Regions from separate parts of the Bacillus swezeyi genome, predicted to be linked through region 1. Evidence: predicted binding sites of a transcription regulator. Region 1 holds the regulator's gene; the other holds the start of a gene.

What was found. Region 1 encodes LexA, which represses DNA repair genes until DNA is damaged. Its sites were predicted from a motif close to CGAACATATGTTCG; they were not measured.
Region 2: the regulator LexA is predicted to act here: its motif matches at 3,627-3,640, upstream of RBH91_RS07160 (ImmA/IrrE family metallo-endopeptidase).

The regions. Positions count from the first base shown of each region.
Region 1 covers NZ_CP133085.1:2,145,129-2,151,231, forward strand. The annotation lists gene RBH91_RS10780 (NucA/NucB deoxyribonuclease domain-containing protein) at 1-368, shown strand, start outside; partial or broken gene RBH91_RS10785 (IS1595 family transposase) at 625-1,653, shown strand; gene lexA (transcriptional repressor LexA) at 2,018-2,641, opposite strand; gene yneA (cell division suppressor protein YneA) at 2,798-3,109, shown strand; gene RBH91_RS10800 (YneB family resolvase-like protein) at 3,129-3,803, shown strand; gene RBH91_RS10805 (DUF896 domain-containing protein) at 3,839-4,069, shown strand; gene tkt (transketolase) at 4,242-6,103, shown strand, end outside.
Region 2 covers NZ_CP133085.1:1,480,859-1,486,961, forward strand. The annotation lists gene RBH91_RS07130 (MDR family MFS transporter) at 1-618, opposite strand, end outside; gene RBH91_RS07135 (TetR/AcrR family transcriptional regulator) at 637-1,212, opposite strand; gene RBH91_RS07140 (hypothetical protein) at 1,307-1,459, opposite strand; gene RBH91_RS07145 (hypothetical protein) at 1,489-1,725, opposite strand; gene RBH91_RS07150 (regulatory YrvL family protein) at 1,753-2,163, opposite strand; gene RBH91_RS07155 (poly-gamma-glutamate hydrolase family protein) at 2,294-2,923, shown strand; gene RBH91_RS07160 (ImmA/IrrE family metallo-endopeptidase) at 2,959-3,570, opposite strand; gene xre (HTH-type transcriptional regulator Xre) at 3,802-4,143, opposite strand; gene RBH91_RS07170 (helix-turn-helix transcriptional regulator) at 4,317-4,538, shown strand; gene RBH91_RS07175 (hypothetical protein) at 4,566-4,871, shown strand; gene RBH91_RS07180 (winged helix-turn-helix domain-containing protein) at 4,868-5,710, shown strand; gene RBH91_RS07185 (ATP-binding protein) at 5,610-6,103, shown strand, end outside.

The DNA of each region.
Region 1 (6,103 bases):
GAGGTGCTGCATCGTCAACGCAGCATGCAAAAGGAGCTGCAAGATATGATGATGTTTTGTATTTCCCGAAATCACGCTATCCTCAAACAGGGGCGCATATCAGCGATGCCATTAAAGCCGGTCATTCCGATGTCTGTACAATCGAAAGAGAAGGAGCGGATAAGCGGCGCCAGGAGTCTTTAAAAGGGATTCCGACGAAACCGGGATATGATCGTGATGAATGGCCGATGGCGATGTGTGAGGAAGGAGGAAAGGGGGCATCAGTGAGATATGTCGCTTCAACAGATAACCGGGGGGCAGGCTCCTGGGTCGGCAGCAGGCTGAGCGGATATGCCGATGGAACAAAAATTTTGTTTATTGTTCAGTGAAAGCAAAAAAAATGTATTGCTTTAATTTTTTTTCCCTTAGGAAACTTTTTTGTTGACAGTAACTGTAAAGTTAGAGATAATAAGTGTGTAAGCATATTATGAATTCCTCTTTTTCAGGTTCGCCACCCAAACAATGGGCATGGTCTCGAACCTGATTTTTTTGATCAATGCTATGTTAATCAACTATGTTGTTTTTTGATAAAAACAAACAAATATTCTATATTATGATAAAAGACATCTGTTTGGAGGGATTATAATGACGTTAAGAGAACTGATTGAAGAAATTAAAAAGTTAAATTCAGCAGAACAACACCGCTTAAAAGAATTCTTTATCAATTCTCTATCATCCTTTTCAAACAGTGGACCTGTTTTTCAAGAAGTAACAGAACGGAAAAATAAAAATGGCTATAATTGTGTACGTTGCTCTTCTAAGCAAGTTGTGCGTTTCGGTAAGTATAAAGTGAAAATGGGACTAAAAGAAGTTGAACGCCAACGATACCTTGTAAAAATTGCAAAAAGACATTTACTGATGTAATGTCTACTACGCTATACCGTACTCATAAGCCAGATAGATGGTTAGACTTCATTAAATGTATGTTAGAAGGTTATTCTCTTCGAAAATCAGCAGACCTTATTGGTAATGTTCATTATGTCACTCTATTTTATTGGAGACACAAAGTATTGTCTGCTATTAAACAAATGGACTTTGATACATTTTCAGGGATTGTAGAGATGGATAAAACATATTTCCTTTACTCTGAAAAAGGTAAAAGAAACATAGAAGGACGCAAACCTCGTAAGCGTGGAGGTTCATCTAAGTTTCGTGGTATTAGCCACGAACAAGTTTGTGTTTTAATCGCAAGAGACTGCCAAAAAGCCGCTTATTCCGGGGTGCTTGGAAAAGGCCGGATTGTCAAATCTCAATTAGATAAGGCTATTGGCTCTAAATTAACTTTTGACAACACGCTTTGCGCTGGAGGGTTTTTTCTGCCTATGCCAAAAGCAAAGGATTAGAACATTATCGGTTTAAATCGGATAGAACGGAGCGTGTCAAGGGTCTTTATCACATCCAAAATGTTAATAATTACCACAGTCGTTTAGAAGGTTGGATACAACGATTTAATGGTGTGGCAACAAAATACCTTGACCATTATTTGAGTTGGTTTCAATTCTTAGATATTGTTAGTCATCGAAATGATAATGCATCTACTACTAAATGCTTGTAGATTGTTGTTTAATTCCGATTAATAAAACTTATTATTCTTTGAGAACGTATGAATTATAAAATAACAAGCGAGAAAAGAGATGGTACCACTTTGGATAAAAAAAATATAATATTTCACCTTATAGGAGCGTTGGTTTGTTTTATGTTGTTTGTTTTAGGGATGATATTCTCAGACCAATTCCCTCTAATGATTTTAATAGGGATATTAGGGTTTTCTGGATTTTCTTACTTAATATTCAGGATATTTATGAATATAAAAACAGGAACAAATCACAATAGTTGAACATAATTAGTTAAATGTTGTAGTTATAGCAGGGTTTTTCATAAAAATCCTGCTATATATTTAAAATCAACATTATTAGTTAACATAGCTTTGATCAAAAAAAGCCGCCGGTTTCCCGGCGGTTCTGAGTAAGCCCCATGATTAATGAACGGTTCGGAAAACGCCGATCACCTTGCCGAGAATGATCACATTCTGCAGGATAATGGGCTCCATCGTCGGATTTTCCGGCTGGAGGCGGATATGGGTCTCTTCTTTGAAAAACCGCTTGACTGTCGCTTCGTCATCTTCGGTCATGGCCACGACGATATCTCCATTGATTGCGGTACTCTGCTGCTTTACAATTACATAATCTTTATCCAGTATCCCTGCATCAATCATGCTTTCCCCCATAATCTCGAGCATGAAAACATGTTCATCCGGCGGAGCCAGGCGGTCAGGGAGCGGAAAGTACTCCTCGATATTTTCGACGGCAGTAATCGGCATCCCGGCCGTTACCTTTCCAATGACGGGAACGTTGACAACCTGGTTTTTCGGAATGTGAATCTCTTCTTCGGTATCCAGGATTTCGATCGCTCTCGGCTTCGTCGGGTCTCTTCTGATCAGCCCCTTTGTCTCAAGTCTTGCCAAGTGGCCGTGTACGGTAGAACTTGATGCCAGGCCGACCGCTTCGCCGATTTCCCTGACGGAAGGCGGGTAGCCTTTGCGCTTCACTTCTTCTTTAATGAAACGCAATATATCAAGTTGTCTTTTTGATAGCTTCGTCATGATCTGCACCTCAAAACGTCGATTTTAGGTAGATTATAGCATGTTTTTCCTCGAAGTACAAACATAGGTTCGAAAAAAACAATTGACAGAAACATTTGTTCGTATGTATACTGAAAGCACAAAAAGCGAACAAATATTCTGTTTGGGGTGATAGATTTGAATAGGGAATCATTGATTTTCGTCAGTCTGTTTACTGCTGTGATCAGCTTCTGTGTTCTGTTTTTGTCTTTTGCCGGAAAGATGGAGGAAAGCAAGCAATATGTTAAAATAGAAGTTCAAGAAGGAGATACTTTATGGGAGATTGCCGACCACATCGAGGGCGGCAAGTCCGCTGACAAGCAAAAATTCATTGAGTGGGTTGCCGACAAAAACGATCTGCCGACATCTGTCATCAAACCCGGCGATGTTCTGATTCTGCCGGTAACAAAGCAGCATTCTGACCGATATCAGCTTGCAGAAGTAGAGTAAGAAGGATGAGGGGATTTCCATGAACGCGATTATATACACCAGGGTGAGCACGACGAAGGAGCAGCAGGAAACCTCCTTAAAACGGCAGGAAGAGGAGCTTGCATCACTTGCAGCCGAACACGGCATGACCGTTGTAAAAGTCATTTCCGAACAGGCGAGCGGATATGAAATGGACCGGGACGGTGTATTCGATTTGCTTGATGAAATAAAAAGATCAGAAGTGGATGCTGTATTGATCCAGGATGATACAAGGCTTGGAAGAGGAAACGCCAAAATAGCCCTCCTTCACTGCTTATATAAAGAAGGGGTTCGAATTTATACACTCGCACACAGGGGACAGCTGGAACTTTCCGAGGCCGACTCAATGGTTTTGGAAATCGTCGGCATCGTGGAAGAATACCAGCGGAAAATACATAATCTTAAGATTAAAAGAGGGATGAAGAAAGCGGTCGAAAACGGCTACCGCCCGGAAAGGAATCTAAAAAACCAACATGAAGGAAACGGGAGGGAGCGGATTGAAGCCCCGCTTTCAGAAATCATTCGGCTCAGGGAAAACAAGCTGACGTTTGCAGAGATTGCAGCCGTTTTAAGGGGCTTTGGCTACAGCATATCGAAAGCTACCGTACACCGCCGCTATCAGGAGTATAAGAGCAGCCAGCCGGATTCATTTGTTGTCAAACGAGAGCGAATTTAGTAGTATGAATGATAAACAAATCAAAGGAGCATATTATGATTTCCAAAGAAAAAATAGCCAGAATCAATGAGCTTGCGAAAAAATCAAAAACCGGCTCTTTGACGGAGGAAGAAAAAGCAGAACAGCAGAAGCTGCGCCAGGAATATTTGAATGGTGTCCGCGCATCTATGAAAAACACGCTGAAAAATGTGACAATCGTAGATCCGGAAGGCAATGATGTGACGCCGGAAAAGCTCAAAAAGGAAAAAAACCGCCGCCTTCATTAATTTTAGGGAATACGTCAATATCGTATTCCCTTTTTGTGTATAATATTGAAATAAAAGGAGCATAACGAGATCAACCACCATTTTTCAGACGCTTTCTGAGCTGAAATGGTTGTGAAAACTGATGGGTAGATTTATGATAAGAAAGTAGAGTACATACAGGAAGGGGATAAAAATGAAAACGATTGAATTAAAATCTGTCGCAACGATACGGACACTATCCATAGACGCCATTGAAAAGGCAAAATCCGGCCACCCAGGCATGCCGATGGGGGCTGCTCCGATGGCTTATTCGCTTTGGACAAAAATGATGAATGTAAACCCTGAAAACCCAAGCTGGTTTAACAGAGACCGATTTGTGTTATCTGCCGGACATGGTTCAATGCTGCTGTACAGCATGCTTCATTTAAGCGGGTATGATGTATCGATGGAAGATCTAAAGAATTTCCGCCAATGGGGCAGCAAAACACCAGGTCATCCTGAATTCGGACATACTCCTGGCGTTGATGCGACGACAGGCCCGCTCGGTCAAGGAATCGGAATGGCTGTCGGAATGGCGCTTGCAGAACGCCATCTTGCAGAAACTTACAATCGCAGCGAATATCGTGTCGTTGACCATTATACATACAGTATTTGCGGTGACGGGGATTTAATGGAAGGAATCTCATCGGAAGCGGCTTCACTTGCAGGCCACCTAAACCTCGGCCGTTTAATCGTGCTTTATGATTCCAATGATATTTCCCTTGACGGAGATTTAGACCGCTCTTTCTCTGAAAACGTGAAGCAGCGCTTTGAAGCAATGAACTGGGAAGTGCTCTATGTAGAAGACGGGAATAACATCACTGAAATTACAGCAGCGCTTGAAAAAGCGAAGCAGAATGAAAACCAGCCGACATTAATTGAAGTGAAAACAACGATCGGTTTCGGATCTCCAAACCGTGCGGGAACTTCAGGCGTTCACGGCGCTCCTCTCGGTGCAGAAGAGGCTGAGCTGACAAAAGAAGCGTATGAGTGGACATATGAAGAAGATTTCCATGTTCCTTCTGAAGTATACGATCACTTCAACGAAACGGTGAAAGAGGCTGGCAAGCGCAAGGAACAGGAATGGAATGAACTGTTCTCCGCATACAAAAAAGCTCACCCGGAGCTTGCAGAACAACTTGAATTGGGCATCAAAGGAGAGCTTCCTGCTGACTGGGAAAAGGAAATTCCTGTTTATGAGAAAGGAAGCAGCCTGGCTTCACGCGCATCTTCCGGAGAAGTGCTGAACGGAATCGCGAAACAAGTGCCGTTTTTCTTTGGCGGCTCTGCCGATCTGGCTGGTTCCAATAAGACGGCGATCAAAAACGGCGGCGATTTTTCAGCAAAAGACTATGCCGGCAGAAACATCTGGTTCGGCGTCCGCGAATTTGCCATGGGTGCAGCTTTAAACGGAATGGCTCTTCATGGCGGTCTCCGGGTGTTTGCCGGAACATTCTTCGTCTTTTCAGACTATTTGAGACCTGCGATTCGTCTTGCCGCTTTAATGGGGCTTCCGGTCACATATGTATTTACACATGACAGCATCGCAGTGGGAGAAGACGGTCCGACGCATGAACCGATTGAACAGCTTGCATCTCTCCGCGCCCTTCCAAATCTGTCTGTCATGAGACCTGCTGACGGAAACGAAACAGCTGCGGCATGGAAGCTTGCACTTCAATCAGACAACCAGCCGACTGCGCTTGTCCTTACTCGTCAAAACTTGCCGACGATCGACCAGTCTGCCGAAACGGCATATGAAGGTGTTGAAAAAGGAGCTTATGTCGTGTCTAAGAGTCAAAATGAAAAGCCAGCTGCCATTCTGCTTGCAAGCGGCTCAGAGGTCGGACTTGCGATTGACGCACAAAGCGAACTGCTGAAAGAAGGCATTGATGTATCAGTTGTCAGCGTGCCGTCTTGGGACCGCTTTGAGAAGCAGTCAGCTGAGTATAAAAACGCTGTCCTTCCTTCTGATGTGACGAAACGTCTTGCAATTGAAATGGGATCGCCGCTCGGATG
Region 2 (6,103 bases), 660 kb from region 1:
AATGGTAGATAATATGATGGACAAGATATCAATTTTCGGATTGGTCAGTTCGGTGACATTTTTTAATCTGAAAGTTGCATAAAAGATGATGAAGAGCGCAACTGGCAGCATCATAAAAAAGACGACGCGCCATGAATAGTGCTCGACAATAAACCCTGAAATCACCGGCCCGATCGCAGGGGCAAATAAAATGACAAGGGTCAGCATCCCTGTTATCGTTCCGCGCTTTTGAGGGGGAACCAATGTCAAAATGACATTCATCACCAAAGGCAAAATAAGGCCTGTACCGGAACCCTGGATGATCCGGCCGGCGAGAACGAGAGGGAAAACAGGGGCTGTTCCTGCCAAAAGTGTTCCTGCTGTAAATAAAGACATTGCACAAAGAAACAGCTGTCTTGTCGTAAAACGCTGCATTAAAAATGCGGTAATCGGCACAGCGATGCCAATCATGAGCATATATCCGGTCGACAGCCACTGGGCTGTATTAGCGGATATACTGAAATCGTCGATGATCTTCGGCAATGCCACATTCATGACCGTTTCATTAATCAAAGCAAGGAAATTGCCGACGATTAAGATTGCGATAATCATAATGGAGCCTTTTTTTGTGTGTTCCATTTTATTTCCCACCCTTGATTATGGTTTTAGCAAATATGGAATTTGTTCGGCAGCCGCGCTTAGCGGCCGTCCGTTTTTTTTCGTAACCGAGAGTACATATGCGCCTTCAATCATAGCCTGGATCGCGATGCTCAAACTGTCCGCTTTTTCTTTTGGAAAACCAGATTGAATCAGCTTTTCCTGATACACACGCTGCCAATCTCTATACACCTGATCACAAGTTTTTCGCAGCACTTCACTCAAAGACCATGTTTCTGCAGCGACAGATACAATCGGAATATCATCGTTTTCTTCCATCATGTATTCTTCAATCCCATCAGCCATCATCTGAATGTACGTTTGAAAGGCCTTTACAGGATCTGAATCCCGGCTGAGGGCTGAGGAGATGTATGTTTTGATCCGTTCGCCGGTTAATTTGATGGCTTCGGCAGCCAGCTCTTCTTTCCCGCTGGGAAAGTAATAATAGATAGATCCTCTTGGCGCGCCGCTTTCGTCCGTGATTTGCTTCAGCCCTGTAGCATGATAGCCTTGTTTTCGGAAGAGCCGGGAAGCTGTGTGCAGGATTTTATCGCGGCTCCTTGTTTTATCTGTCATCATATCATCCCTTTTATTTTTATACTGATCGGTCAACATAAAGTATTGTAACGAAAAAAAAGGCCCTTTTTAAAGGCCTTTTTTAGAAATAGTGTCAAAGGACTATTTTCATGATCAGGCTGCCGTCCCATTTCAGACACACCAAGGCAGACTCGGAAATCGTGCACATTCCAAAAAAAGAATGGGATCGTTCCTCCAGTTTTCTATGTTTTCGATATTCATTTATGTCTTTTTCTTGTTCAGTCATTTTGCCCATCTCCTTTTGTATTGAACTCTTTAATAAAATTCATTTGAAGATTTCAGGCAGCTGATGAACAGCGGCATTACGGCAATCACTGCCAAGATGAAAAGCAGGTTGTTTGATATCAAATGTACAAATGCAGTATTGATAATATAAAGGGCCAAAACCATTAAATAAAAAGACAGCCATATATAGCAGTATATCTTTTTATTGAATGGTTCTTTTAAGTAAATCAACAGAAATAATCCTGCCATTAAAACCAAGTAAGTCATTTCCTAACATTTCCCTCCGCTCTTGGCTTATTCTTCCGTTCTTCCCCTTTCTTTATTGTCCTCAAAAGCCAGCTGGATCACGAATAAAAACAAGCAGGCGATGATTTCGACATCCAGAGGGATGGTAATGCTGTCCATCATTTCATCTGCAAGGTGAATCGAAAGCCAAGTAAAGAAGCATTCGATTGTAAAAGTGACGGCTTTTTGTCTGATCAGCAAACTGAGAAATTTTTCGGGAATCTCAAAGGCCACACCGAGTACAAAGCTTAAGAGGATATACCAAAGCAGTGAAGCCGGTGATTCATATGTCACGCCGAAAATCGCGAAAAAGCCGGCAGCGCCGAAATAATAAGAGCCAAATAAGAGTGCGAAGACAAAGAGGATTAAAAGAAAGATTAAGGTAACTGCGATCATGTTTCCAAGTGTTTTTTTCATCATTCAGCATTCATTCCTAATCGTGCAGTATACATTTGATCATATCAAAAAAAGATCCAATTGTAATTTACAATTGTTAAGACTCCCGGTAAACTACTAAAAAAACAGGAAGTCAGGAGAGAGAAAATAAGCCATGAAGCGCGTTTTAACTGATCGATATGCAAGTTTTACAGAGCTGGTTGATCATGAAACCGAAGGAATCGATTATACGGTGTTTTCACGGGAATTAGAGAGCGGTCTCCTTGTAATGGCTCCGCATGGAGGAGGAATTGAGCCTGGCATCAGCGAAATTGTACGGGCTTTAACTGAGGATTGTTCCGTTTATCTGCTCGAGGGGCTGAAAAGCTCAGGCAATAAATGGCTTCACGTGACAAGTGCTCATTTTGATGATCCGCTTGCCATGCAAATGGCCGGGAGACATCAATACATATTGGCTTTTCACGGTTATGAGGAGCGCTCTCTTTGCCAGACGCTGATCGGCGGCACTGACCGAAAGCGCGCCCAGGTTTTTGCCGAGGCGCTTAGAAAGCAGGGTTTTTCTGCGGTGCTGCTGTCGGCCGGCGCTTGTCTTTCAGGAACGAATCCGGCAAGCATCAACAATCGGTGCAAAACGGGTTTAAGCGTACAATTTGAAATCAGCACAGCACAAAGAAAGGCGATGTTTGGCCGTTTCGGTTTAAAGGGAAGAGAAAACTCCAAAAATGAGGTGTTTTACCGTTATCTGAAAGCAGTCAGGGAAGGGGCGAAAAAAGCGTATGGATGAGCGCAGCCGGCATTTTAAGCCGGCTGTTTTTTCTGTCACTTTTTCAGCAAATATGTTGCTTGTCTTTCAGCGGCAAAAAGCTGTTGAGCGCTTTTGGCAATGGAGTAAGGGCGTCGTGACTTTCTTTTATAGCCTCTGAGTTCATCTTCATCATGGCAGTCAAAAGCCCTGTCTTCGGCTGCAATTTGGAGGCTGTCCGTCCATGCTTTATGGAACTCCATTCCGATCTGTCGCTTTTCAAACAATTCGATTCGTTTGGAGGCAAACTCGTCTGTCACATGAAAAAGATCAGCAATCATTTTTACGGCATGACAGCGCAGCTGGGGAAAATCCAATTTTAAAAGCATGAAAGTCGGTACGCAAAAATGATACATAAATTGATTGGCTTGAAATTCCTGAAGCTCCCTAAACATTTGATTCATGTTCAGTTGATTTCCCGCGTGCTTTAATACATGGCAGAGTTCGTGTGCGAAGTCTTCCCATTGCTTTTTTCTTGACAGGCTGCTGTTGAGAATGATGCTGTACATGCCGTCATGCTTGATCATCATGCTGTTCACATGTTCATAATGAATCCAAATATTTAAACTCGCCGCTATACGAGTCATATCGATTTGATGCGGCTCAGTGAAACCGAACTTTAGATACATATTTTTTACGTATTCTTCTAGGTGAGATAAATAAAATTCCAATAGAGACACCCTTTCGAACAAATGTTCCGTTTTTAGCGGAAAGAAAAGCCCGGCAAAGGGGCTACTGATATATAATATATACGATGAGCAGCACCTTTAGCAAATCTTTCCCTTTTTTACATCATCTTAATTATTAAATCGGCGCTCATCAGGGAATGTTTAATGAAAAATTCCTTTTTTATCCGTTTTTTAATCTCCGGGTTTCCGCTTCTTCTCTTTTTCTTTTAAGTATTGAATAAATTCAATCGCCTGCTGTCTGCTTTCAGGGGAGAATTCCCGCATGTCCCGATAGGCAATTTGAAGATCAGGATCATCAAGCATGTCTTGAAGAGATTTTTCCTTTTCAGCACCTGTCAGTAAATAGTCTATTGTCACTTTATAATAATCAGCCAGTTTTTTTAAGGTTTCATAGTCCGGCTCGCTTCTTCCGTTTTCATAGTGGGAATAGCGCGCTCTTGATACGCCGATCTGTTTTGCTACATCTTCCTGTGTTCGTTTTCCTCTCAGGCTTTTTAGTCTGCCTCCCAACATAGAATGACCTCTCTTCCTCATTCGGCATTATAATATCTATTATAGATACAAAATGTATCGAAATAAACAAATGATAAAAAAAGTATCAAAAAAGTGTTGATGATAAGAAATGTATCATTTATAATCATAGTCATACAGATACCAATTGTATCATAAGCGGAGGAGTGGGGCATTTGCGAAAACGTTTAATTGAAGAGCGGTCAAGGAAGGGATGGACCCAAAAGCAGGTTTCCGAACGATTGGGGATTTCTGAGGTGTATGTTCGCAAAATCGAAAAGGGAGCGCGAAATCCGGGCAGAGAAACGATGCTGAAGTTTGAAACGCTCTATTCCGTTCCAGACCGCGAGCTTTTTCCCGATCTTTTTCAGGTCATTTTTGATACAAAATGTATCTAATTAAATCCATACGAAAGAAGGCAGATCATGAACCTCGAACATCCGATCATTACACAAATCCGGGCATACGGCTATCCAAAGGAGGCAGTAGAGCGAAAAACGATGCGAAAAGCATCAGGATCACCAGGACAGGAAGGGGAACACAGCATGGAGACGGTTGATATTTCATACAGCAATGACCGGTTCGATCAATGGAGGCTTGGCAAAGCGGGCGGTTCCATCTCTTTTACAAAAGACGGATTGCCTGTATTTCGATTTGAAAACAAAGATCAATATGAACGATACGTGAAGCTGAACGCTTGCCGCAAAAAGGGAGGAGGGGGAGTTGAATGATGAACACATCCAGTCCCACCCAGTCTGAAAACAGCTATCCGTTCTCGATTTATTCAGGTTTGTTAACTTCCGGCCATTTTGAAAAAATCGGCAGTGCTCTCTGGCTGTTTTTATGGTGTATTAGCTCAACGACGAAAGAAGTAGAACGGGATGGCCTGACATGGGGGATCGTCCTCGGACATAAGCCTCTGAAAGCATCAGAACTCGCGGACGTGTTTGGCGTGAATGAAAAAACAGTCAGGAGATGGCTCTCCCAGCTTGAGCGGAATGGCTACATTGCTGTGGCGAGAGCCCCTTACGGCTTCGTTCTGTCTGTCAGACATTCGAAAAAATTCGTCAATCAATCAAAGCCCGGATATGTCCGTTCACAGGTCAAAGAACGGACAAATGCATCTGATTGTAAGGACAAACTTGTCCAGGCTAATAAAGATATTACACAGATCAAAACAAAAAATAATCAAATTGAGGCGATAGCAGAACGTTTTGCAGCACTCAGGTCTCTGCAGGAAGACAGGCTTGTCCATCCTTCGCCAAGGGACTATCAAGCCATCGCCCGGATTGTCGCCCGCGGAGTGTCACTTTCGCAAACAATCAAATGGCTTGAACAATGCTTCCTAGAGTATGAAGGCCGGCGAAGAAGCAAACAAGAAACGATCAAGGTCTTCAGCTACTGTGAAAAATACATGCTGGACCGTCTGGCAGAGCTGGAAACCAGGAAAGAGTCAAGGAGGGGAAACAATGGCCAAACGAACAATCGACGAGGTTATGAAAGAACTGAGAAACAGAAGGCGTTTATCACAGGCGGACAAAGCGGACGAATCCGCCGAAAAACGGTATGAATGTCCTAAGTGTAAAGACGAGCTCGGGTATATCGAACAGCGCGGAAATATAGAAGTATGGGTGGCATGCGCCTGCAGGGAGCGGCGCAGAGCGCAAAAGCTTTTAAAGTCGAGCGAAATCACCGAGGCATTTAAAAACTTGAGCTTTGAAAATTTTAAGACCGCTGGCAAGCATCAGTCTGTAAAAGACGCCTATGAATGCGCACTTGAATATGGACAAGTTTATCCGGACATTCAGAAATGCCGCAGAAACAGCATTGCGCTCTTAGGGCGGCCTGGGTCGGGCAAAACCCATTTGCTTACGGCGGCAGCCAATGATCTGATGAGGAGGCTATTTGTGCCGGTACTGTATTTTCCTTTTGTCGAGGGATTCAATGATTTAAAACAGGATTT